3 regions of the Paraburkholderia largidicola genome follow, and region 3 is predicted to be linked to each of the others. Evidence: predicted binding sites of a transcription regulator. Region 3 holds the regulator's gene; each other region holds the start of a gene.
What was found. Region 3 encodes LexA, which represses DNA repair genes until DNA is damaged. Its sites were predicted from a motif close to ACTGTATNNNNATACAGT; they were not measured.
Positions count from the first base shown of each region.

Region 1: the regulator LexA is predicted to act here: its motif matches at 4,294-4,311, upstream of PPGU16_RS19550 (VRR-NUC domain-containing protein).
Region 2: the regulator LexA is predicted to act here: its motif matches at 2,778-2,795, upstream of imuA (translesion DNA synthesis-associated protein ImuA).

Region 1 is NZ_AP023175.1:626,997-635,076, reverse strand. It holds gene PPGU16_RS19560 (hypothetical protein) at 1-2,760, shown strand, start outside; gene PPGU16_RS19555 (hypothetical protein) at 2,781-3,812, shown strand; gene PPGU16_RS19550 (VRR-NUC domain-containing protein) at 4,330-6,048, shown strand; gene PPGU16_RS19545 (ATP-dependent DNA helicase) at 6,045-8,080, shown strand, end outside.
Region 2 is NZ_AP023174.1:2,430,329-2,438,408, reverse strand. It holds gene PPGU16_RS10895 (alpha/beta fold hydrolase) at 1-966, shown strand, start outside; gene imuA (translesion DNA synthesis-associated protein ImuA) at 2,811-3,518, shown strand; gene PPGU16_RS10885 (error-prone DNA polymerase) at 3,652-6,801, shown strand; gene PPGU16_RS10880 (hypothetical protein) at 6,975-7,694, opposite strand; gene PPGU16_RS10875 (VPA1269 family protein) at 7,678-8,080, opposite strand, start outside.
Region 3 is NZ_AP023174.1:1,962,366-1,970,445, forward strand. It holds gene PPGU16_RS08725 (sulfate/molybdate ABC transporter ATP-binding protein) at 1-627, opposite strand, end outside; gene cysW (sulfate ABC transporter permease subunit CysW) at 643-1,611, opposite strand; gene cysT (sulfate ABC transporter permease subunit CysT) at 1,608-2,504, opposite strand; gene PPGU16_RS08740 (sulfate ABC transporter substrate-binding protein) at 2,610-3,668, opposite strand; gene lexA (transcriptional repressor LexA) at 4,014-4,664, shown strand; gene PPGU16_RS08750 (hypothetical protein) at 4,692-5,036, shown strand; gene PPGU16_RS08755 (DUF2939 domain-containing protein) at 5,155-5,802, shown strand; gene PPGU16_RS08760 (universal stress protein) at 5,839-6,303, opposite strand; gene nodI (nodulation factor ABC transporter ATP-binding protein NodI) at 6,582-7,496, shown strand; gene PPGU16_RS08770 (ABC transporter permease) at 7,542-8,080, shown strand, end outside.

The DNA of each region.
Region 1 (8,080 bases), on a different replicon from region 3:
TTTTATCCACTCGGTGCGAACGGGCTCTGGCACGGTGGCATCCATTTCGGAAAAGGCACAGCTGGCAGGTTCGACCAGGACGCCGGCGTCAAGTGTATTGCGGACGGTGAAGTCGTCGCGTTTCGCCTCAATTCGAAGATGCAGGAACTCGCATATCCGGAAAGTCTCAAGGCTGGATACTCGAGCGGATTCACGCTGGTGCGGCATCGGCTCGTATTGCCAAAGCCGCCCGCGCCATCCACGCCGTCCGCACCACCCGCACAGCCGGCGGCGAATACGCCAAACGCCGCGCCTGCGCAGAACACGAGCACACCTGCCGAAGACGTTTTGACGTTTTTCAGCCTTTATATGCACACGCTGCCGCTCGATGGTTACGGAACGTCGAAGGCACTGCCCGCCTACTACGGTGCGACCGATATCTACACGGTGGGGAACAAGGCAAACGATCCTCGCAAGAACGCGGCTGGTTCCGAGGATCACAGCCAGTCCGGCCTGCGCGTGCGGGCGTCGCATACGGCGGGTAGCGCAGCGACAGGTTGGCTTGCGCGCGATACGAAGATCAAGGTCGGCCAGAAGCACGGCTCATGGGGCAAGATCGCGAGTTTTGTGTCGGGTACGGTTCAGTCGTATCAGGACGGCGCCGCCTTGCCAGCGGATGCCGCGACAGGATGGGTTTTTCTGGGCGAGCTGGACAAGCAAAGCCAGCCGTCTGCGGTGGATCAGATCCATGTCCTGCCGAAGCCTCATGCGATCGCCGCAGGCGAGACGATTGCGCTTATTGGTGAGTATCAGCGGCTCGTGGAAGCGCGGGCGCATCATAGCTTGCCGCCCAAGCAGGGTGAACGACCGCTGCTTCATGTCGAGGTCTTCACGGGCGACGACATCAACGCTTTCATTTCGCGCAGCCGCGCACGGGCGCAGCAACTCGATCCGAAATCGCGCAATCTCTTGCTGATTTCGAAAGGCGCAAAGCTGGTGCAGCCGTCTTCTCCCAGTTCATCGATCCCGCACGGAGCATCCGTCAAGGACGCCCCGGGCTCGCCAGCGAGCGGTCCCTGGCGGAAGGTCTTGCAGGTAACCGCAAACGGACAGCCGATCAATAATCAGGCGCTCTGGATTGCACGTTCTGATCCGCAAGGCAATCAGGATCGCCCGGCGTGGAGCCAGTTTCCCTTGACCCTTCAAGCGACGGGCGGGGCGGCGGCAGCCTGGACGCGTGTGGTGAGTACCGCATCGGCGCGACGTTGCGTCGATGCTGACAACAAGACGTGGTACGCAGTGAGCATCGCCGACGAGAACAATGCCGAAGTCAACGGTTGGGTCTGCGATCACGGGCATCCTCTCGTTGAGCTGAAAAGTCCCTGGGATTGGCCGGGGTTCGACGTGCTGACTCTGCAGACGTCGGTTTCCGATATGTTCACGCGAGCACTTTATATTGCAGACAGTGGCACGCCGGATGAGATCGCGCAATTCGAGAGTTCATTTGCCAATGCGCGCTCCGACGAAACTATTCGCAAACTCGAAGACGCAATCGACGCTCTAGGGCAACGCGATGGCAAGATCACTGCGCACGAATTGCAGATGGCGCTCGGCAATCCCTGGCTCGCGGATCGGATCGATCATCTGATCGTGCGATACGAGAGTGAATGGGGCGGGGAGATGAGCAAGTGGGATGCGCTCGATTCGCATATGCATGCAGGGTTGCCTGTATGGCAGGCGGAGAAGACGCGGATTGATGTGCTGCGATTTTGGGCTGGGATCAGCGGTGTGACCGGATGGCCGACGAGCGCGAACGTTTGCCACGTGCATCCTCTTGGTCTTGTGGGGAATTTCTTTAATCCCGACGCTTGTGCTTGCGGCTGCTGCATGTCTGTCACCGGAACACGATACAAGGCAGATGCACACACCTATTGGTACGGCCCGCAGCATACGGGTACGATTTCGTTAGGTGCGTGCGCTGCGTTGACCACGATGCGTGCTAGTGGGAAATTGAGCGAGACCGAGGACAAGATTCTCCGTGCGATGTCTCAGAATGAAGGCAAGGTGGACACGGTCCAGGCGATCGACAAAGCAATTATCAGCGCAGGGGCGATGCAAAAGACTATCCGTGGCGCGCAGAGTCGGGGCGAGTTAGCCACTCAGATCGCTGCTTTTCGCGACGCGTATCCGGCCGAGTATGAACAGTATTTTTCCGGTTGCGGCTGGACCGTCACCGGTTCAGGTAGCGATGCTTCGCTCGGGTATTCGCATTCGACATTTACGAATGGCACCCGGATCGTTGGCGACGATCTCTACACCGCGCTGCGGCGCGATTGTTCGCTTGCAACTTTCGGCAAACCAGTAAAGTGCCCACCTGTTGCGTCGATGGCGCATGCTGTATCGTCGCCGCAGTATCAGGAACTGCAGGTCAAGGACTTCATCGATCGCCTCAATCACGCGATTGGCAAGAGTCTCAGTGGCTATTCCTATCAGATCAAGGACTATCTTCAATCGCCGCTTGGCCGCGCGACCGTCCTGGATCAGGACGTGAATGCGCCGGGTGCGACGGCAAACAGCATGAAAGCTTCGCTGGATCGATTTTTCCAGAACAATCCGCATGTGTCTCGCAATCCCAATGAGTGGGGGGCGAACAGGCGTGCTTACGAAACCAGCATTTTGCAGGACTATGGCCCATCACGCTTCATGGCGCAGGTCAACGGACAGTCAGTCGCACCGGGGCGATATGATCATCTGGTTCAGGCGCTGGGAATGCCAAACTGAAAAACGCGACTTCTGAATTCATGAAAGCTAATACTCCACCGTATCGAACCCGCTCTCCTCGCATACAGGCTGTACGTATCGGCGCGGCCATTGCTGCGATTTTGGTGCTAACCGGCGGTACAGTCGAATTGGCTGTCGCCGCTGCTCCGCCGTCCACACTCCGTTTCGGATTGCCGGGCGGAGGCTCAATTCTGTATGGCAAGGCCACGAACCCTCAAGCCCCGTTATCCCAGCGTGCATGGCAGGAGGCCATATTCTATTTCCCGAACGGCACGACATTCAGCGTATTGCCAAAAGCTGGTGAATCGATCTCGCCCGGTGCGGTAATGGAGCCTCCGAATGACAGCAATATCTCGCCGTCCGGCCAATATGTCGTTATTGGACGAATCGAGTCGGGATCAGTTTCGTCGAAGCCCGGGCAAGCGGAGTCCAATGCGAGCCGGGAATACTGTTCCGCCATCGAGATTCGCACGGGGTGCATTACAGCTGATCAAACTGGTGAGATATGCGGAGCGGGCTGGCAGACGGGCCAATCCGCTCAGTGGGGAACCGACGACCAGACGAACCTGATGTTGAAGGACGACCGTCCATCGGCCAGCAGACTGATGCGGTTTATCGGCGCTGGCCAACCACCGAGGTCACTCACTAGCAACGATTCGGGCGCCGACAATCTCCTTCGTTGCGACCCACCGTCAGCGGCCAATCGTGGAGTGTACCAGGGGATTGCGGCCGCTTTGCATGCCGCAGGTGCGCAAAACGATGCGCGACTGATTGACGACGCGCTTGCAAAGGCGGGCATTGGCACAACCGGTAAATCGGTTTCGTCCACCGAAGCAACGGGTCATCTCGTGGCGACCATATCGGTGCAAAGAGCGACACTTTATAACGCCCCGGATGATGCCAGCGCGGGACGCGCCTATCTGGTCAAAAACGATAGAGTATCGGTATTGAAGCAGTCGCCGTCCGGTTGGGCCTATGTGGACTACGGCAACGCTTCTGGCAAGCATCTGCTTCGTTGGATCAAATCCGATCAACTGACGATCGAGCCGTAAAGTGCTCTGCAATCTGAGCGAGATATACGACACGACTCGTATTGCTAGCGTCCGAATCGCAGACATGCAGGCAAACATGTCGCGCACCGATTCGGCCCGATATGGGATCAAAACGCTATTCAAGCGTCCGCCGATTGAGTGTCCGCTGTCGAGCAATCTCATTGTCCGCTCCGGGTCGATAACGGCCCGAAGGGATCGATCTCTGGCGAGCACCCTATGCAATCAGCATCGAACCGTGGTCGGCCAGTTTCAGCCTCTCGTCTTTGTGCATAAGACGTTCGAACGTCTCCCTCGCGAGAAAATCGGCCTCTCAGATTGCTCTTTAGGCAAAGCCGAAGCGGGGGATACCGCAAGGCGCGACCACCCATCCGGGCAGTCTCACTCATTCGGTAAATTCAGTCTCGCGGATAGCGCCCCAGTCTCGCTAATTCGGTTTCCCTGCAGGTTTCCGGGTTCGCAGACCGTGGGTTTTGCTATCATGGCTGTATAAATATACAGCCCTCCGTGTCCGATAGCCGTGCCGACCGACGCTCCCGATCCGTTCTATTACCTGTCGAATTTCGAGCGCGCGCTCGCGTGGATCGCGAGCCGTTACGACGATCTGCTCGACGACAGCGAGCGAACCTTTCTCGACACATTTCTACGCGACGACGCGCGCCTGCCGAAAGCATCGCGCGCGCTGCTCGTGCGCATGCTGATGCGCAAAGGCACGCTGTTTCGCACGGGGCGGCTCGCGTATGCGGAAATCGGTTGTCCCGTGCAGGCGGCGGCGCCGCTGGCCGCGCTCGGCTGGGTCAATGCGGACGCGGGCATGTCGCTCGACGAACTGTTTGCGTGCGCGACGCGCCCCGAACTTCAACGCATGTTCGCCGCGGCGTCTTCGCTCAAGGGCCTGCGCAAGGCCGAATGGCTCGAAGCGCTGCGCGTCGCAGACCCCGCGCACGCGCTGCAAAAGCGTTTTCGCGAATGGGATGCAGCGGCTGAGGAAGCCGCGTTGCGCGTGCTCGTCGCGCCGCTGTGCGAGCGCTTCCGGCTGATGTTCTTCGGCAATCTGCATCAGGACTGGTCCGAGTTCGTGCTCGCCGATCTCGGCGTGTATCAGTACGAGCGCGTGGCGTTCGCGCCGTCGTCGCGGGCGTTCCAGCAGCGCGGCGACGTCGACTGCTATCTGGCGCTGCACGCGTGCCGCGAAGCGCTGGAGTTGACGGGTGATGAATCACTCGACCCGCTGCTCGAAGCCGTCGATGCAATCGATACCCAGCACAACCCATGGCTCGCATTGCGCCGCGCGAAGCTGCTGTATGCGATCGGCTATCAGGCCGAACGCCGGCGCGACTGGGAGGCTGCCTTGCGCATCTACGAGCGCTGCACATGGCCCGGCGCGCGGCACAGGCGCATGCGCGTGCTGGAGCGCGACAGCCGCGATGAAGCCGCGCTCGCGCTGGCGTTGCAGGCGGCCGCCGCTCCCGAGAGCGAAGAGGAGCAGCAGCGCGTGGCGCGCATGCTGCCGCGCCTGCAACGGCGGCTCGGCGTTGCCGCGCAAAAGCCTGCCGGCGTGCGCGCGGCGCAGCGCGGCATGCTCGAATTGCCGCGTCCATTGGAACCCGTCGCCGTCGAATACGCGGTGCGCGATCATCTGTCGACGGATGACGCGCCCGTGCATTACGTCGAAAACGCGCTAATCAATTCGCTGTTCGGTCTGCTGTGCTGGGAGCCTGTTTTCGAGGCCGTGCCGGGCGCGTTCTTCCACCCGTTTCAGCGCGGCCCCGCCGATCTGCACGCGCCCGACTTCCGCGCGCGCCGCGCCGCGCAGTTCGATGCCTGCTTCGCGCAACTGGACGGCGGCACGTACCGCGAGACGATCCTGCGTCATTTCGAAACCAAAGCTGGCTTGCAGTCGCCGTTCGTGTTCTGGGGCATGCTCACGCCCGAGTTGCTGACGCTTGCGCTCGATTGCCTGCCCGCTGCACATCTGAAGCTGTGGTTCGAACGGCTGCTGCTGGATATTCGCGCGAACCGCTCGGGACTGCCCGATCTGATCCGCTTCTGGCCGCGCGAGCGGCGCTATGAGCTGATCGAAGTGAAAGGGCCGGGCGATCGCCTGCAGGACAATCAGATCCGCTGGCTCGCGTACTGCGTGCAGCACGATATGCCCGTGCGCGTGCTCGATATCCGCTGGACCGAAAGCGCTGACGAAACGCTCGCCATCAGCGCGGCGGACACGGAGGCGGCATGACGTACATCGTCGCCGTGCGCACGCTCTGCGAATTCACCGCGCGGCGCGGCGATCTCGATCTGCGCTTCACGCCCGCGCCGTCGGCGCTCGAAGGCATCGCCGGCCATCAGGCCGTGACGGCACGCCGTGCGTCCGGCTATGAAGCGGAGATCACGCTGACGGGTACGCATGGCGGTCTCACGGTGCGCGGTCGCGCCGATGGTTACGATCCCGCGCTGAACCGGCTCGAAGAAATCAAGACGCACCGCGGCGATCTTGAACGAATGCCTGCGAATCATCGTGCACTGCATTGGGCGCAGGCGCTGGTGTATGGGCATCTGCTGTGCGAGGCGCGCGCGCTCGACGAATTGACGGTCGCCCTGGTGTACTTCGATATCGCCGACCAGAAGGAAACCGTGCTGACGGAACAGCACACGGCCGCGTCGCTGCGCGCGTTCTTCGAGGATCAATGCGAGCGCTTCATCGCGTGGGCGGCGCGTGAAGAGGCGCATCGCGAGGCGCGCAACGCCGCATTGAATGCGCTGCGTTTCCCGTACGGCGAGTTTCGCAGCGGTCAGCGTGAACTGTCCGTGGCCGTGTTTCGCGCGGCGCGCGACGGGCACTGTCTGATGGCGCAGGCGCCAACGGGCATCGGCAAGACGCTCGGCACGATCTTTCCGCTGCTGAAGGCGTGCGGTGCGGATCATCTGGACCGTGTGTTCTTCCTGACGGCAAAAACGCCGGGCCGCGCGCTCGCCCTCGAAGCCGTCGAATCCCTGCATCGCGGTGAAACCACGCTGCCGTTGCGCACGCTCGAACTCGTCGCGCGCGACAAAGCCTGCGAGCATCCCGACAACTCGTGCGACGGCGAATCCTGTCCGCTCGCGCGCGGCTTCTACGACCGCCTGCCCGCCGCGCGCGACACGGCGTTGCAGGCGCGCACGCTCGACCGCGCAGCCGTGCGCGAAGCGGCGCTCGCGCATGGCATCTGTCCGTACTATCTCGCGCAGGAAATGGCGCGCTGGTGCGACATCGTGATCGGCGACTACAACTATTACTTCGACAGCAGCGCGATGCTTTACGCGCTTACGCAGCTGAATGGCTGGCGCGTCGCCGTGCTCGCCGACGAAGCGCACAATCTGCCCGACCGCGCGCGCCGCATGTACAGCGCGACACTCGATCAGCACGCGTTTCGCGGCGCGCGCCATACTGCGCCCACCGCACTGAAAAAGCCATTCGATCGCCTGAGCCGCGAATGGAATGCGTTGAACCGCGAGCGGGATGCTGCGTATGACGTGCTTCCCGAAGTACCGCCAAAGCTGCAATCGGCTTTGCAAAACCTGATCGCCTCCATTGGCGATCAGCTTGCAGAAACCCCGCAATCCGTCGATGAAAATGCGCTGCGTTTCTATTTCGACGCGCTGCATTTCATGTCGCTCGTCGAGCAGTTCGGCGATCATTCCATAGTCGACGTAACGCTTGAAGCCCAGCAAGGCGCAGCCCGCGCGAAACCTGCCACACAGATCTGCGTGCGCAACGTGATTCCGGCGCCGTTCCTCAAGCCGCGCTATGCCGCCGCGCGCGCGACGATCGTGTTCTCCGGCACGCTCAGCCCGCAGCACTTCTATCGCGACATGCTCGGTCTGCCCGACGAGACTGGCTGGCTCGACGTCGAAGGGCCGTTCAGGGCCGAGCAACTGGATGTGCATGTCGCGCATCATGTGTCGACGCGCTGGCGCGACCGCGAGCGTTCGCTCGAACCGATCGTCGATCTGATCGCGCAGCAGTACGCCGCGCGTCCGGGCAACTACCTCGGCTTTCTGAGCAGCTTCGACTACTTGCAGCGCGTCGCCGGATCGATGCGCGAGCGGCATCCGCACGTGCCCATCTGGACGCAGGAGCCGCGCATGGACGAGACCGCGCGCGACGCGTTCCTCGCGCGCTTCACGACGAGCGGCGCGGGTGTCGGTTTCGCGGTGCTGGGCGGCGCGTTTTCGGAAGGCATCGATCTGGTCGGCGAGCGGCTGGTCGGCGCGTTCATCGCGACGCTCGG
Region 2 (8,080 bases), 470 kb from region 3:
CTTCGCGCGGAACTTACACTCCAGGTTTGCGAGGAAAGGGACGTTGCAATCGCAGCGACGGTTGTGGCACCTCCTAATACGGCCGATTGCACCACCGTCGTATTCGCTTTTCCTGGTGGCGGATACAGTCGACACTACTACGATATTCAGCATCCGTTGCTCGACGGTGAAACGCAGGCGGAGTGGCATGCCCGCCGCGGTGTGATTTTTCTCGCTCTCGACCCGTACGGAGGTGGTGATAGTACAGCGCTTGAGCCGGACCGTTGCGGGCTCGCCGCGACGATTAAGGCTGTTCATGGCGTTGTGACTGAAGCGATCGAACGCATCCGCGCCGGGACGTTGGTTCCCGGCCTTGCACCTGTTGCGGTCGTAAGGTCGGTCGGTATCGGGCACTCGCTGGGGGGAATGCAGCTCATCGCACAGCAGGCCGAGTATGCGACATTCGATGCAGTTGCAGTGCTCGGGTTTAGTGCAATACACACCGTAGTGCCAACACCGAACGGAATGATTGCTCCCCATTCGTCGTCGGAGGACGATTCAAAATCACTGGCGGAAGCGTGGTCGGGTCCATTCGTGGACGAGTTGGCGAATCTCCGATTCGCGTACCATTGGGAGGACGTTCCCCCCGCACTGGTTCAGGAAGACATGAGCGTTGGCTTTCCTGTGCGTAGGCCATCGGCTCTCCCACTTTGGACCACCAGAACCTTTCCGCCTTTCGCGAAGATCTGCCTCCAGGAAGGGATCGTCGCGCGTGAAGCTGCTGAGATTAAAGTTCCAGTTTTCTTGTCAGCAGGTGAACGGGATGTCCTGCGTGACTTGAGGCAGGAGCCTGTTGCTTATCGCAAGTGTGTGGACATCACGCTTTTCGAAATTCCGGAATGCGCGCACATGCACAACTTTTCGCCGAAGAGAGCGCTTGCGTGGTCTAGGCTTCAGACTTGGATTGACGGTCTTCCATCTCGCTAAATGTTGGTCTCGCCCTATGGCGCGTTCTATATTCCGATTCCTTACAGCCTGGAGGGAATCGGAATGGCTGAACCGTTGGAATGAGGTAAGCGCAACGCAACCGTGCAACCCGTTTGGGAGGAGTTACTGTCGAACGGTATTTCTGTGACCGGGCAACCTGTCGCAGCCGTCAGCTAAACCCAAAGATACTATTGTCGACGGCTTCGTGATGTGTGTGATTGGCCAGTCGAAAGAAATCGACAGTTGCGGTCAGTTGGCATCCCTGCTCCTGAAGGGCCGCGGATGCGGCGCCTGCCGGCTCGACAAGCGCCATGTTTTGCTGCGTTACCATCCATTTGGGCGATTGCCAGGTTGGCGACTTTACTTCAGCCGCTCTGTGCTCACGGGCGAACTACGTAACGGAGGGTGACGTGGTCATCGTACTCACCAAGGGCGTGGTAATTCCGCTCGCTGCGGATGCGAACTGCGACGTCGCAAATCTCCCGGATATCTGTGGTGTTTGGAACTGATATGATCAGTTGTTTTCGTCTTGCAGCCACTATCCACTGAATTATGGAGTGTCCGGAAGCGGTACTGCAGTTTCCCACCAACGGGGTCATTGGCATCTACTTTAATTTTGATTTCGTCTCCCGGTTTAAGGAGTGTCCTCGTGTCCGTGATGTGGCCACATAATTTAGGCTTGGGGACCAGCTCTAAATTGCGACCATCGGTTACGAAGGTGAGTACCGGATACGGACTTGTTGTCACGGACGGCATCTGCGGTCGCGAAAGAATGGGCACCTCATTCACGTGAGTTGGCTTGGTAACCGTGATGGTTACCAGGCCGTCGTGCTCAATGGAAGTCTGACCCCACCCCGCAGTATTAATCGTTCGCAAGGCAGAGCGCACTTGATGTTCAGTATGCGCACTGGCGTTCCCGTATCCCGCAACCAGATCGCATAGCAAGGCAAGCTGGATCTCTAGCCTCCCTTGATTCTGCTGAGCGGCACGTCAAATCGCGGCCGTTACTGAGGTGACGAACATCGGAGTGCTGCCAGCTACGCCAGAATTAGATGATGCATTCGAAAACGAATGACTACCGTCGCCCAGAATCTGGTAGTCAAAAGACACCCCGTCGTTGGTATGATCCCCACGCAAGCGGTCCGTGATCGACCTGATCTTCACCGCAGCGTAGTATCCGTTCACGTTCCGGAGAACGGCGACCTCATCGGCCTGTAGCTGGATTACTCGTGAACTAAATTCGAACATGGCGGCGTCGGGATGCACGCAGGGGCGCAAGGGGCGGGTTTCTCCACGAAATGCTGATGAAGGTTCCCGAGATGAGCTGTGTTGATTCGTCAACACACAACCGGTAGCCTCGGTTGCTTGCGGATTGGGCCCTGAATGCTTGTCGATTGCGGGCACGCTGGAAAGAAAACAAGGCCGCGAGTCGTTGCATTGGGAAGTACTAGCGGCCGTTCCTTGCTGCACCCTACTAAAGGCGTCGGCCAGCGCCGTCTCTAGGAAGCAATGGCGATCGCGTGTCGGTGAAGCGGAGGTATCGGCGTTCACTTGTTAAGTTTGTGAAGCAATAGAGGCCTTTCATCAGCCAGCCAGTTGCATATCTGGTCGCGTGCTAGCCACGCACCCTGTGGGCAGCGCTCGGTGGTCACGCTTAGATAGCAGATGCGGTCGAATTTGCTTGCGTCGGCCAGTCGGCACGAGGGCGCACCGCGCGTGAGTGCGCACTTTTCTGCCAGGTCACACGGTTCAATCCGCGATTGGATTGTTTTATTGGTGACTGATCATTCGATTCAATTTCAAGGTACGATACTGTATAAATATACAGGTATTTTCCTACGCCGATGTCGCCTGCCGCTACCCGCGCCGAAGAGATTCACCCATCGCTATGGCGAGCCTCGCAACTCGCACGCGGCGGCCGGCGCACGCTTGACACCGGCTATCCCGCGCTAGCGGCAGAGTTGCCCGGCGGCGGCTGGCCCATCGGCGCGCTTGTCGACTTGCTGGTTCAGGTGCCTGGCGTAGGAGAAATGCGCCTGTTGCGGCCAGCGTTGAGTTCTATGGGCGATCGTCCGATCGCGCTAGTACAGCCGCCGCATATCCCGGACGGTCTCGGCCTCAGTTACATCGGCCTCTCGCTCGACAGGTTGCTGCACGTCAAGGCTCGAACAAGTGCCGACGCCTTCTGGTCTGCCGAGCAGATTCTGCGCGCCGGTACTTGCGGCGCGCTGATCTTATGGGCGCAGCACGCGCAGGCGTCGTCGTTGCGTCGCTTGCATCTGGCCGCGCAATCATCCGAGACGCTCTTCATCATGGTCCGGCCACTCGCGTCGGCCCAGGATTCATCGCCGGCGCTTTTGCGGCTGGCGCTACGACCGTCAGCCGAAGGCTTGATAGTCGATATTGTGAAACGACGAGGCCCAACACGCATGGAGCCTCTGTCGATTCCTCTTCAACCCACTCCTGTTCTGTTTTCCCGTCATGCGCGTCTTTCCCGCCGTCCAGTTGCCGACGTCACAACTCAAATTGGTTCGACCGAAGTGGTCGCCTGAGCCGGAACAGGGCAGGGAGGCGGTGGAGAAACTCACGGCTGTGCTTTCGGGCGAGACGCATGCGTATTGCGAGGACCATCGCGCGAGCAAGAGATCGCCCCCGTTTCTGTACGGTCTATCGGGGTAACGCGCGATGGATACGACGTTCAACGCCTTGCCGGCCTACGCCGAGCTGTTCTGCTTCTCGAACTTCACGTTTCTGCATGGCGCGTCGCATGCGGAAGAACTCGCCGGCCGCGCTTTCCAGCTCGGCTATTCAGGGCTCGCGATCACCGATGAATGCTCGCTCGCGGGCGTCGTGCGCGCGCACGTCGCGGCAAAGGAAGTGGGTTTGCCGCTCGTGATCGGCTCGTACTTCCGGCTGCGAAATGCCGATGGCACGCCCGCGTTCGGCCTGATTCTGCTTGCGCAGAATCGCGAGGGCTACGGCAACCTGTCCGAACTGATTACGCTCGCACGCACGCGTGCGCCGAAGGGCGAATATCGCCTCACACCGCACGATCTGTCGCGGCCCGACCGCGAGCACGCGCATCTGCGCGGCATGCCCGATTGTCTCGCGATTCTCGTGCCGGATTTTCCGGCGAATGAGGACGTGCTCGACGCGCAGATCGCATGGCTCGACGAGACTTTTCCTGATCGCGCGTGGGCTGGCCTCGTACTGCATCAGCGTGCGATGGACGACATTCATCGCGGCGCGCTCGAGTATGTCGCGGAGAAGCAGAATGTGCCTGTCGTCGCGTTAGGTCACGTCGTGATGCATGTGCGTTCGCGCAAGCCATTGCAGGACACGATGACGGCGATCCGCGTCGGCAAACCCGTGCACGAATGCGGCTACGAACTTGCGCCGAACGCCGAACAGCATTTGCGCTCGCGTTTGCGGATCTCGAATCTCTATCCCGAACACACGGTGCGCGAAACGATCAGCGTACTGTCGCGCTGCGCGTTTTCGCTCGATGAACTGCGCTATGAATATCCCGACGAACTCGTGCCGGAAGGCTACACGCCGACTGCGTATCTGCGCCAGGAAACGTACATCGGCGCGCAGTACCGCTTTCCCTCGGGCATTCCGTTCAACGTGCAGGAGCAGATCGAGCATGAACTCGCGCTGATCGCGGACCTCGGCTATGAGCCTTATTTCCTGACGGTCTACGACATCGTGCGTTATGCGCGCAGTCAGCACATCCTATGTCAAGGCCGCGGATCCGCGGCCAATTCGGCTGTCTGCTTTTGTTTGGGAATCACGGAGGTTGATCCTGCGCGTGGCAGTATGCTGTTCGAACGCTTTATCTCAAAAGAACGGGGAGAACCGCCCGATATAGACGTTGATTTCGAGCACCAGCGCCGGGAGGAAGTCATCCAGTACATCTACCGCAAGTACGGACGCGACCGCGCGGCTATCGCGGCAGCCGTCTCGACGTATCGGCCGCGCGGTGCGTTACGCGAAACGGGCAAGGCGCTCGGCATTGATCCGCAGATCGTCGATACCGTTGCGAAGTCGCATCACTGGTTCGATACGAGTCACGATCTGCTCAAGCGCTTCGAAGAGTCCGGCCTCGATCCCGAGAAACCGATGATTCAGGCGTGGGCGCGGCTCGCGGCGCAACTGCTCAACTTTCCGCGTCATCTGTCGCAGCACTCGGGCGGTTTCGTGATCAGCCGCGGCAAACTCACACGGCTCGTACCCGTCGAGAACGCGGCGATGGCCGATCGTTCGGTGATCGAATGGGACAAGGACGACCTCGAATCGCTCGGCTTGCTGAAGGTCGATGTGCTCGCACTCGGCATGCTGTCGGCAATCCGCCGCACGCTGGATCTCGTCGCGGAGCAGCGCGGCGAGCGCTTCGAGATGCAGGACATCCCCGCCGAAGACAAAGCGACCTACGACATGATCTCGAACGCCGATACCGTCGGCGTGTTCCAGATCGAGTCCCGCGCGCAGATGAGCATGCTGCCGCGTATGCGACCAAAAATCTTCTACGATCTTGTCATTGAAGTGGCGATCGTGCGGCCGGGGCCGATTCAGGGCGGGGCAGTGCATCCTTACCTGCGTCGACGGCAGGGCTTTGAGCCGGTCACCTATCCCAGTGATGCATTGAAGACTGCTTTGGGTCGCACGCTCGGCGTGCCAATCTTCCAGGAGCAGGTGATGCAGGTCGCGATTCTCGCGGCAGGTTTCACACCCGGCGAAGCGGATCAGTTGCGTCGTGCGATGGCCGCGTGGAAGCGCAAAGGCGGACTCGAAAAATACTACGACCGTATCGTCAACGGCATGCAGGAGCGCGGCTATGAACAGAGTTTTGCCGAGGGCATCTTCGAGCAGATCAAGGGCTTTGGCGAATACGGCTTCCCGGAGAGCCATGCGGCGAGTTTCGCACTGCTCGTCTACGCGAGCAGCTGGCTCAAATGCCACGAGCCCGAGGCCTTTCTCGCCGCGATGCTCAACAGCCAGCCGATGGGTTTCTATTCGCCGTCGCAACTCGTGCAGGACGCGCGGCGTCATGGCGTGATCGTGCTGGCTGTCGATGTGACCATCAGCGGCTGGGATTCGTCGCTCGAAACGGTGGACGGCAACGTGCGTCCCGCCGTGCGCCTCGGTCTGTCGTTGTTACGCGGCATGAAGGACGGCGCGGCTGAACGGATCGAAAATGCCCGCGCGGTGCGGCAGTTTACGAGCGTTCACGATCTCGCGCGCCGCGCGCAGCTCAACCGGCGCGATCTGCACGTGCTCGCCGATGCCAATGCGTTGTCGTCGCTGGCGGGTAACCGGCGTGAAGCGCTGTGGCATTCGGTGGCCGCCGTACCCGACAAGGACATGTTGTCGGTGGCCGCCGTTCAGGACGACACGCCCGAACTCGGCGCGCCGTCGGAGGCGCAGGATATCGTCGCCGATTACCGTTCGGTGGGACTGACGCTCGGCCGGCATCCGCTGGAGTTGTTGCGCCCGGCATTGCTCGAACAGCGTCTGATGCCCGCGTCGACGTTGCGCAACTATCGCAACGGGCGGCTCGCGCGTGGCTGCGGGATCGTCACTGTGCGGCAGCGGCCGGGCACCGCGAAAGGCGTGCTGTTCGTGACGATCGAGGACGAGACGGGCAACGTCAACGTGATCATCTGGCCGAGCTTGCTGGAGAAGCAGAGGCGGGAAGCGCTCGGCGCATCGCTGCTCGCCGTGTACGGCACGTGGCAATGCGAAGGGGAAGTGCGGCATCTGGTGGCGCAACGGCTTGTCGATATGTCGCATCTGCTGGGCGGGCTGCAATCGACGAGCCGGGACTTTCACTAATCATCCATCCGCTCTACGTGCGATGGCTTAAAGCGTCAGATATTTTCCAGACAGGCAGGATGCCGGTCTTCCAAACCCGCAAATTGCCGAACACAAAAGCGGATCGAATTGGCTGACCGTAGGAGAAATCCAGCAGCCTGCTGGCGCAGTGACTGGTTGGCATGTTGATTCGGCTACGTCTTTTCAGCGCCCTGCACCCACTCCAGCCAGTCTGTGGACTCCTTCCATTGCGCAGGTGAAAGCAGCGTATGTACGATTCCATCACGCTCATAAATGAGGCGCATCACTTGCTCGCGACGCTGCACTTCAAAATGCACAATCTCGCCGGAAAGAAGTATAAGTAACGCCTCCACCAACGAATCAGGTACTTCTGGTCCAGTGGAGTCCAATGCTATGTCGAGGCCGAGCGTGGAAGTCGGACCGCGTTCGAAAGCTTCGGATAGTGAAATGGGACGGTGTACTGTCGTTTGTTCGAGAAGTTGCGCCAACCTTTTGTTTTCTGTATCTAGTCGATGGTTATCCTGTAGCAAGGAATCAATGCACAATCTGGTTTTGGCATCCAGGCCTTCGGCAGGATATGGGGACCGGTCCCTCCCCGTAACCTCAGGGAATTTGGTAGATTGTGCTCGTGTGCGCATACGTGTCTGATACTCACGGATTCGCGCACTAATGTATGTTTTATGCTGAGCATTGTTCTGAATCGTTTGCTCCTTAGGCCCACCAAAATGCTCGGTCGCTACAGCGGCAACCCGACTGTAGTTCATCACGCCACGACACTTTTCGATCAGATCACAAGCTTCCTTGATTTTCTTAAGGTTCGGCTTTGCTTTCGGACCGACTTCTTCCATCAATTGCTGGAATATTTCTTCCGCAGATTCATTGAGAACATTCATCGTCAAGGACCTTTACAAGGCTTTCGTTTTGGTCGTGAAGAGCTGTGCGGTTTTTTCCCTTCATCGCTTCGTCGACAACAGCGGCTATCCAGCGGCGGAAGTCTTCGTGCTGTGGAAGGGTGAGGGGCAACGGGGCCTTATTATCGAGCGCTTCCTGCACTTTGTTGTTTCCTACCAGGTGTTCGGCCATGCAAGCCATCAGGTAGGCGGCCTCGTGACGCAGCGCATCGTCTCGGATGTCCATCAGCAAATGGCGGCAGTCCTCTACGCGCAGGATTTGATCCATGAACTGTGAGCAAGTTTCCTTCGATAGATTCGATGCTTTCTCAAGGCCACCCTGAATTACTGCAGCTTCCAGGATGTTCCGGACGAGCGCGAAATCGCCT
Region 3 (8,080 bases):
CACGACGATGCGGTCCGCCACTTCCAGCGCTTCTTCCTGGTCATGCGTGACGAAGATCGTCGAGATATGCAGGTCGTCGTGCAAACGGCGCAGCCAGCTGCGCAGTTCCTTGCGCACTTTCGCGTCCAGCGCGCCGAACGGTTCGTCGAGCAGCAGCACTTTCGGCTCGACGGCGAGCGCACGCGCCAGCGCGATACGCTGCCGCTGACCGCCCGACAGCTCCGACGGGTAGCGCTGCGCGAGCCAGTCGAGCTGCACGAGCTTCAGCAACTCATGCACTTTCTCGCGGATCACGGCTTCCGACGGGCGCTCCTTGCGCGGCTTCACGCGCAGGCCGAACGCGACGTTCTCGAACACCGTCATGTGACGGAACAGCGCGTAATGCTGGAACACGAAGCCGACGTTGCGCTCGCGCGCGCCCACTTCCGCGACGTCCTGACCTTGCAGCACGACCTGGCCCGCGTCGGCGTATTCGAGGCCCGCGATCACGCGCAGCAAGGTGGTCTTGCCACAGCCCGAGGGTCCAAGCAGCGCGACGAGTTCGCCCGGCGGAAAATCGAGCGAGACGTTGTCGAGCGCGGTGAAATCGCCAAAGCGCTTTTGCAGATTGCGTACGGTGATGCCCATCTTTGACAACTCTCCTTACTGGACCGATTGTGCGGCGGTATTCGTCGACTGGGTGGACGGCTTGCTCACGGGACCGGCATGGGCGGGCACATCGCGCGCGCTCGCCAGTTCTGCCGACATGTGACGCTCGGCGAGCAGCTTCAGGCCTAGCGTGACAAGTGCGAGCAATGCGAGCACCGACGCCACGGCGAAGGCCGCCGAAAAGTTATATTCGTTGTAGAGAATCTCGACGTGCAGCGGCATCGTGTCCGTCTGGCCGCGAATATGGCCCGACACGACGGATACCGCACCGAACTCGCCCATCGCGCGCGCATTGCACAGAATCACGCCATACAGCAGGCCCCATTTGACGTTCGGCAGCGTGACGCGCCGGAAGATCTGCCAGCCCGACGCGCCGAGCACGTGCGCCGCTTCTTCTTCATCGTTGCCTTGCGCCTGCATCAGCGGAATCAGCTCGCGCGCAACGAACGGGAACGTGACGAAGATCGTCGCGAGCACGATGCCGGGGACTGCGAAGATGATCTGCACGTTGTGATCGGCGAGCCACGGTCCGAACCAGCCTTGCGCGCCGAACATCAGCACGTAGATCAGGCCGGAGATCACGGGCGACACCGAGAACGGCAGATCGATCAGCGTCGTCAGCAACGCCTTGCCGCGAAACTCGAACTTGGCGATACACCACGACGCGGCAAGACCGAACACCAGATTCAGCGGCACGGCAATCGCCGCCGTCAGCAGCGTCAGCTTGATCGCCGAGACGGCATCGGGATCCGCGAGCGACTCGAAATAGAACGCAACGCCCTTGCTCAACGCCTGATAGAACACGGCGACCAGAGGCAACGCGAGGAACAGCGCGAGAAACAGCAGCGCGATGCCCGTCAGAATCCAGCGCACGACGCGCGGCTCCGTCACCGGATCGGGTCGGCGCGCGGCGTTGGCGTTGCCCGCGCCCGAGCGGGATAGCAACACGGAATCCTGGCTCATTGCGCACCTCCCGTCAGCGCGGCCGACGACACGACCGGCACGGAAGGCGCCGTGCGGCCACGGGTCGTGCGCCGCTGCAGATACCACTGCAGCGTGTTGATCAGCAGCAGCATCAGGAACGACACCACCAGCATCACGACAGCCAGCGCCGTCGCGCCCGCGTAATCGTATTGCTCCAGCTTCGTGATGATCAGTAAAGACGTGATCTCCGACTTCATCGGCACGTTGCCGGCGATGAAGATCACCGAGCCGTATTCGCCCAACGCACGCGCGAACGCCAGTGCGAAACCCGTCAGCAGCGCGGGAAACACCGACGGAAACACGACGCGCCGGAACGTCAGCCAGCGCGACGCGCCCAGGCACGCGGCCGCCTCTTCCTGCTCGCGCTCGAACTCCTCGAGCACGGGCTGCACGGTCCGCACGACGAATGGCAGGCCGATGAAGGTCAGCGCGACCAGCACGCCCGCCGGCGTGAACGCGATCTTGATGCCGAGCGGTTCGAGAAACTGGCCGACCCAGCCATTGCCCGAATAGATCGCCGCGAGCGAGATGCCCGCCACCGATGTAGGCAGCGCGAACGGCAGATCGACGACGGCATCGACGATGCGCTTGAACGGAAACTCGTAGCGCACCAACACCCACGCGACGAGAAAGCCGAACACCGCGTTGATCAGCGCGCCGCCGAGCGCCGAGAAGAACGTCAGCCGGTACGACGCGAGCACGCGCGGCGACGTGACGGCGCGCACGAACTGGCTCCAGTCGAGCGTAGCCGTCTTGAGAAAAGTGGCCGCGAGCGGAATCAGCACCACGAGGCTCAGATACGCCAGCGTGATGCCGAGTGTCAGGCCGAAGCCGGGTATCGCGCTCGGCTTGCGAAAGGTCAACGTCGTCATGCGAAAGCTCTTTCAGGTTTTATGCGTTGCAACGCGTGCCGTCGCACCATTGCCGAAAGCGCGCCCGAGGGCGCGCCTTTGTTCAAACATGGCCGCTGCGTGGTTTCACTGCGGCTGGTAGATCGAATCGAACACACCGCCATCGGCAAAGTGCGTCTTCTGCGCGTTCGTCCAGCCGCCGAACGAGTCGTCGACCGTGTACAGCTTCAACTTCGGAAACTTCTCGGTCAGCGTGGCCGGCACCTTGTTCGAACGCGGACGGTAGAAGTTCTTCGCGGCGATCTCCTGGCCTTCCTCGCTATAAAGGAAGTTCAGATATGCGTCGGCGAGCTTGCGCGAGCCGTGCTTGTCGACCACCTTGTCCACCACGGCGACGGGCGGCTCGGCCAGAATGCTCGCCGACGGCACCACGATCTCGAACTTGTCGGTGCCGAATTCCTTCACCGACAGGAACGCCTCGTTTTCCCATGCGATCAGCACATCGCCGATGCCACGCTGAACGAAGCTCGTCGTCGCGCCACGCGCGCCGGAGTCGAGCACGCCTGCGTTCTTATATAGCTTCGACACGAATTCCTTCGCCTTCTGGTCGTTGCCGCCCGGCAGATGCGCCGCGTACGCCCACGCCGCCAGATAGTTCCAGCGCGCGCCGCCCGAGGTCTTCGGGTTCGGCGTCACGATCGACACGCCCGGCTTCACCAGATCGTCCCAGTCCTTGATGTGCTTCGGGTTGCCCTTGCGCACGAGGAACACGATCGTCGACGTGTACGGCGACGCGTTGTCGGGCAGGCGCTTCTGCCAGTTCTTGTCGATCAGGCCCTTGTTGGCGAGTGCATCGATGTCGTAAGCGAGCGCAAGCGTCACGACGTCGGCCTGCAGGCCGTCGAGCACCGAACGCGCCTGCGCGCCCGAGCCGCCGTGCGACTGCTTGAAGGTGACCGACTCGCCCGTCTTCGCCTTCCATTCCTTGCCGAAGACCTGATTGACGTCCTGGTACAACTCGCGGGTCGGATCGTAAGAAACGTTGAGCAGCGTCGTATCCGCATGCGCCTGCGCGATCATCCCGACCGCCGACGCTGCGCCCAACGCGAGCGCCGCGACCAGTCGCTTCGCGCTGCTGCGCCTTGCCTTCTGTGCTCCTGCCAACCCCGTGATCCGAATGCCCATCGACCTTCTCCGTCTTGTTGGTGTGACTGCCTGTTTTCCGCTGATTGCCGCGTTTCGCTGCTGCGCAAGCGGCAAGCGCCTCTGCCGCTGCGCGGGCGTTGCTGCTGCATCAATGGAGGCCAGTCTATCCGGGCGGCTTCATCATTAAAAATAATGTTTCTTCATTTTTTAATACGCAATAGTGGTAAAGGAATGGTTTGCGTCCGTGCACGCGTTCTTTAGGCCGTTACAGCGTCGGCTTTCGACGTTCACACGACACCCGGCGCGACGAACTTAAAGTAAAGCTTGAAATGCGCCGAATACTGTATAAAAATACAGTCACCTGTCTATCCATACAGTGGCGCCATGACCAAACTCACCGCACGTCAGCAGCAGGTTTTCGAACTGATCCGCCGCGCCATCGAGCGCACGGGCTTCCCGCCCACGCGGGCCGAGATTGCCGCCGAGCTCGGTTTCAGCTCCGCCAATTCGGCGGAAGAACACCTGAGGGCGCTGGCGCGCAAAGGCGTGATCGAGCTGGCGGCGGGCGCGTCGCGCGGCATCCGTCTGCTTGCGGGCCAGGACGATTCCCCGCACCAGTTCACGCTGCCGCACGCGAGCATCATGCAGTTGTCACTGCCGCTCGTAGGTCGCGTGGCAGCCGGTAGCCCGATCCTCGCGCAAGAACATATCTCGCAGACATACACGTGCGACCCGTCGCTGTTCTCGAGCAAGCCCGACTACCTGTTGAAGGTGCGCGGCCTGTCGATGCGCGACGCGGGCATCTTCGACGGCGATCTGCTGGCCGTACAGAAGAAGAGCGAAGCGAAAGATGGCCAGATCATCATCGCGCGTCTGGGTGACGACGTGACTGTGAAGCGCCTGAAGCGCCGGCCCAACGGTATCGAGCTGATCGCCGAGAACCCCGATTACGAAAACATTTTTGTTCAGGCCGGCAGCGCGGAGTTCGCGCTGGAAGGCATCGCGGTCGGGCTGATCCGGCCGACTGAATTCTAATTAGCTGAACACTGTCTGGAGAGACTCATGGAACGCCTTGCCCGCTTGCTGCCCTTTCGCCAGTTCGGTCGTCTGCGCCATCTGCGCGAGCTTGTCCCTTGTGGTTCGCTGACGGCGCTTGCGTCGAACGTCGCGGGCCGCACGGCATCGCTGTTCGATGAAGAACCCCAGGCGCTGCCATCCGCGCAGCCGGCGTTTGCGCGCGTGTCGCTGAACTCGGGCCTCAATGCGGAACCGGCGCGGCGCGCACCCGTGCGGGTCTATCACGGGTCGTCGCGGCTCATCATGGTCGGCACGGTGGACGCCGTCTGCAATATGATCGATCGCGCGATTGCCGAGCAAGGCGATCAGCTGGCCCAACAGGCGGCGTGAGCGCGCCGCATGCGCTTGATATCGACGTCCGGAAACGCTTGCTTGCAAACTCGTGGGATCGTTTCAGTGCCGATCGGGTCCACACCTGATCGACATTGAAAACGGAGCGTTCTGCACAATGGCAGGTCTGGTAAAGATGAAAGGCCGGGTGGGTCGGCCACTTCTGATCGCGTTGATCGTGATCGTCGTCGTGGCTGCACTGGGTTATGCGTACGCATCGCCGTATATCGCACTTGACCGGCTCAAACGCGCCGCCGATTCCCGCGATGTCGACACGGTCAATGCGTACGTCGATTACCCGGCGCTGCGCGACAGCCTCAAGTTACAGGTCACGGGATTGCTGACGCGCCGGCTCGACGTGCAACACAACGGCAATCCGCTTGCCGCCATCGGCGCGATGATCGGTGTTGCATTGATAGGCCCGCTCGTCGATGCCTATGCGACGCCGGATGGTGTCGCCGCGTTGCTCAACGGCATTCCACCACGCGGCGAACCGGGCGAGCGCCCGCCTCCGCCGCCCGCTGCGCCAGCAGACAATCCGGCGCCCAATTCGCCACAAACGCCTGCGCCTGCGCCTGCGTCGAGCCAGGCTAACGCCAACGGCAACACGCCGCCTCAACCGCCGCAAACCACGGCGGGCTACCGCGGTGTCAATGAATTCGTCGTGACTTATCAGCACGGCGTCGGCGACACGCGCTATGCAGCGATCTTCCTTCGCCAGGGACTCTTTACCTGGAAGCTGTCAGCCGTGGATTTGAACGGCTGACGCTTCTTCACGCCACGTGCGCCGACGGCGGCTGCGTCACGCAGCCGCCTGTTCCTCTTCAGCCGCCGACGAGCACGCAACCAGAATGCTGCACGAGACGCGGTCAAGCAGCGGCGTATTGCCCGCGCCCATCCACCAGCGCGACAGCCCCGTGCGGCAGCGATGCCCGACCACCACGAGATCGGCGTGCAATTCATTCGCAAGCGAGGCAATTTCGTCGATGGGATGCCCGAACGCGAAATGCCCCGTCGCCTTCACGCCACGTTCCGTGAGCCAGTCGACGCCTTCCTGCAGGATTTCACGCGCGGTCTTTTCGAAGCTGCCGCACGCGACGTCCGTCAACAGGCCCGCGCTTTGCGCGATGCTCGAACGCATGTCGACGACCGACAGCAAATGCGTTTCCGCGCCGAGATCGAGCGCCAGATTCGCGCCGCAACGCAATGCCTTGCGGCCTTCACGCGAGCCGTCGTAGCACAGCAGAATCTTGTTGTAGCTCGCCATTTTGCTTCCCCCCATGCCCGCGACTATCGCGGTCTCATCTGAATCATGGTGCGCCGCAATTCGACATGCAAGGGATGGAAAACGCTAAGTGCGGTGGCCCGCGCAGTCCGGCATGACGCGCTGCAAGATCGTGCACCCGATCCGCCAGCGATACGCATCCATGCGCCAAACGCGGCACGCACGATGCCCTAAAATAGGCAGCCGCATGGCGCTTTGCACCCGCTTTGCACCGCGCTGTGTACCCGACAAGCACCTATTCAGGGAGCATCCGTCCACGTATGTCCGAAGCTGCAATCGAATTTCATCAGGTCGAGAAGCGCTATGGCGGGAAGACTGTCGTCGACGGCTTGTCGTTTCATGTGCGCGCGGGCGAATGTTTCGGACTGCTCGGTCCCAATGGCGCCGGCAAGACCACGACGCTGCGCATGCTGCTCGGCATCGCGGCGCCCGATGCGGGCAGCATCCGTCTGTGCGGCGAACCGATTCCAGTCCGCTCGCGCTTTGCGCGGGCGCGCGTCGGCGTCGTGCCGCAGTTCGACAATCTCGATCCCGATTTCACCGTCCGCGAAAACCTGCTGGTGTTCGGCCGCTACTTCGGCCTGTCCGCCGCGCAGTGTCGCGCGATGGCGCCGACGCTGCTCGAATTCGCGCGCCTCGAAAGCAAGGCCGATGCGCGCGTCAGCGAACTGTCGGGCGGGATGAGACGGCGGCTCACGCTCGCGCGCGCGCTCATCAACGATCCCGACGTGCTCATCATGGACGAGCCGACCACCGGCCTCGATCCGCAGGCGCGCCATCTGATCTGGGAGCGGCTACGCTCGCTGCTCGCGCGCGGCAAGACGATTCTGCTGACCACGCACTTCATGGAAGAAGCCGAGCGTCTGTGTCACCGGCTGTGCGTGATCGAGGAAGGACGCAAGATCGCGGAAGGCGCGCCGAATGAATTGATCGCTTCGGAAATAGGCTGCGACGTCATCGAAGTGTACGGCCCCGATCCCGTCACGCTGCGCGACGAACTGGCGCCGCTCTCGGTGCGCACCGAGATCAGCGGCGAAACGCTCTTCTGTTATGTCGACGACCCGCAACCCGTTCACGCGCGGCTGAAGCAGCGCGTGGGGCTGCGCTATCTGCACCGGCCGGCGAATCTCGAAGACGTGTTCCTGCGCCTGACCGGGCGCGAAATGCAGGACTGACGAGCACACACTCATTCGCCAACGACATCCAGGCGCACAGCACACATGGACTTACGCACTTACGACACCCCCGAACACGCCGCGGCACGCGAGCGCTTCGCCGCGCTGCCCGCGAACGCCGTCAACTGGATCGCCGTCTGGCGGCGCAACTATCTGGTGTGGCGCAAGCTCGCGCTCGCGTCGATGTTCGGCAATCTCGCCGATCCGATGATTTATCTGTTCGGACTCGGCTTCGGCCTCGGGCTGATGGTCGGACATGTCGACGGAGTCTCGTACATCTCGTTCCTTGCGGCGGGCACAGTGGCGTCGAGCGTGATGATGTCGGCGAGCTTCGAGTCGACGTATTCGGGCTTTTCTCGGATGCACGTGCAGCGCACCTGGGAAGCGATCATGCACACGCCGCTCACACTCGGCGACATCGTGCTCGGCGAGGTCGTGTGGGCGGGCAGCAAGGCCGTGCTGTCGGGCGCCGCCATCATGGTCGTGGCGGGCGCGCTCGGCTATGCGAGCTTTCCGTCGATGCTCATCGCGCTGCCCGTCATCGTGCTGGCGGGGCTGGCGTTTGCGAGCACGGCGATGATCGT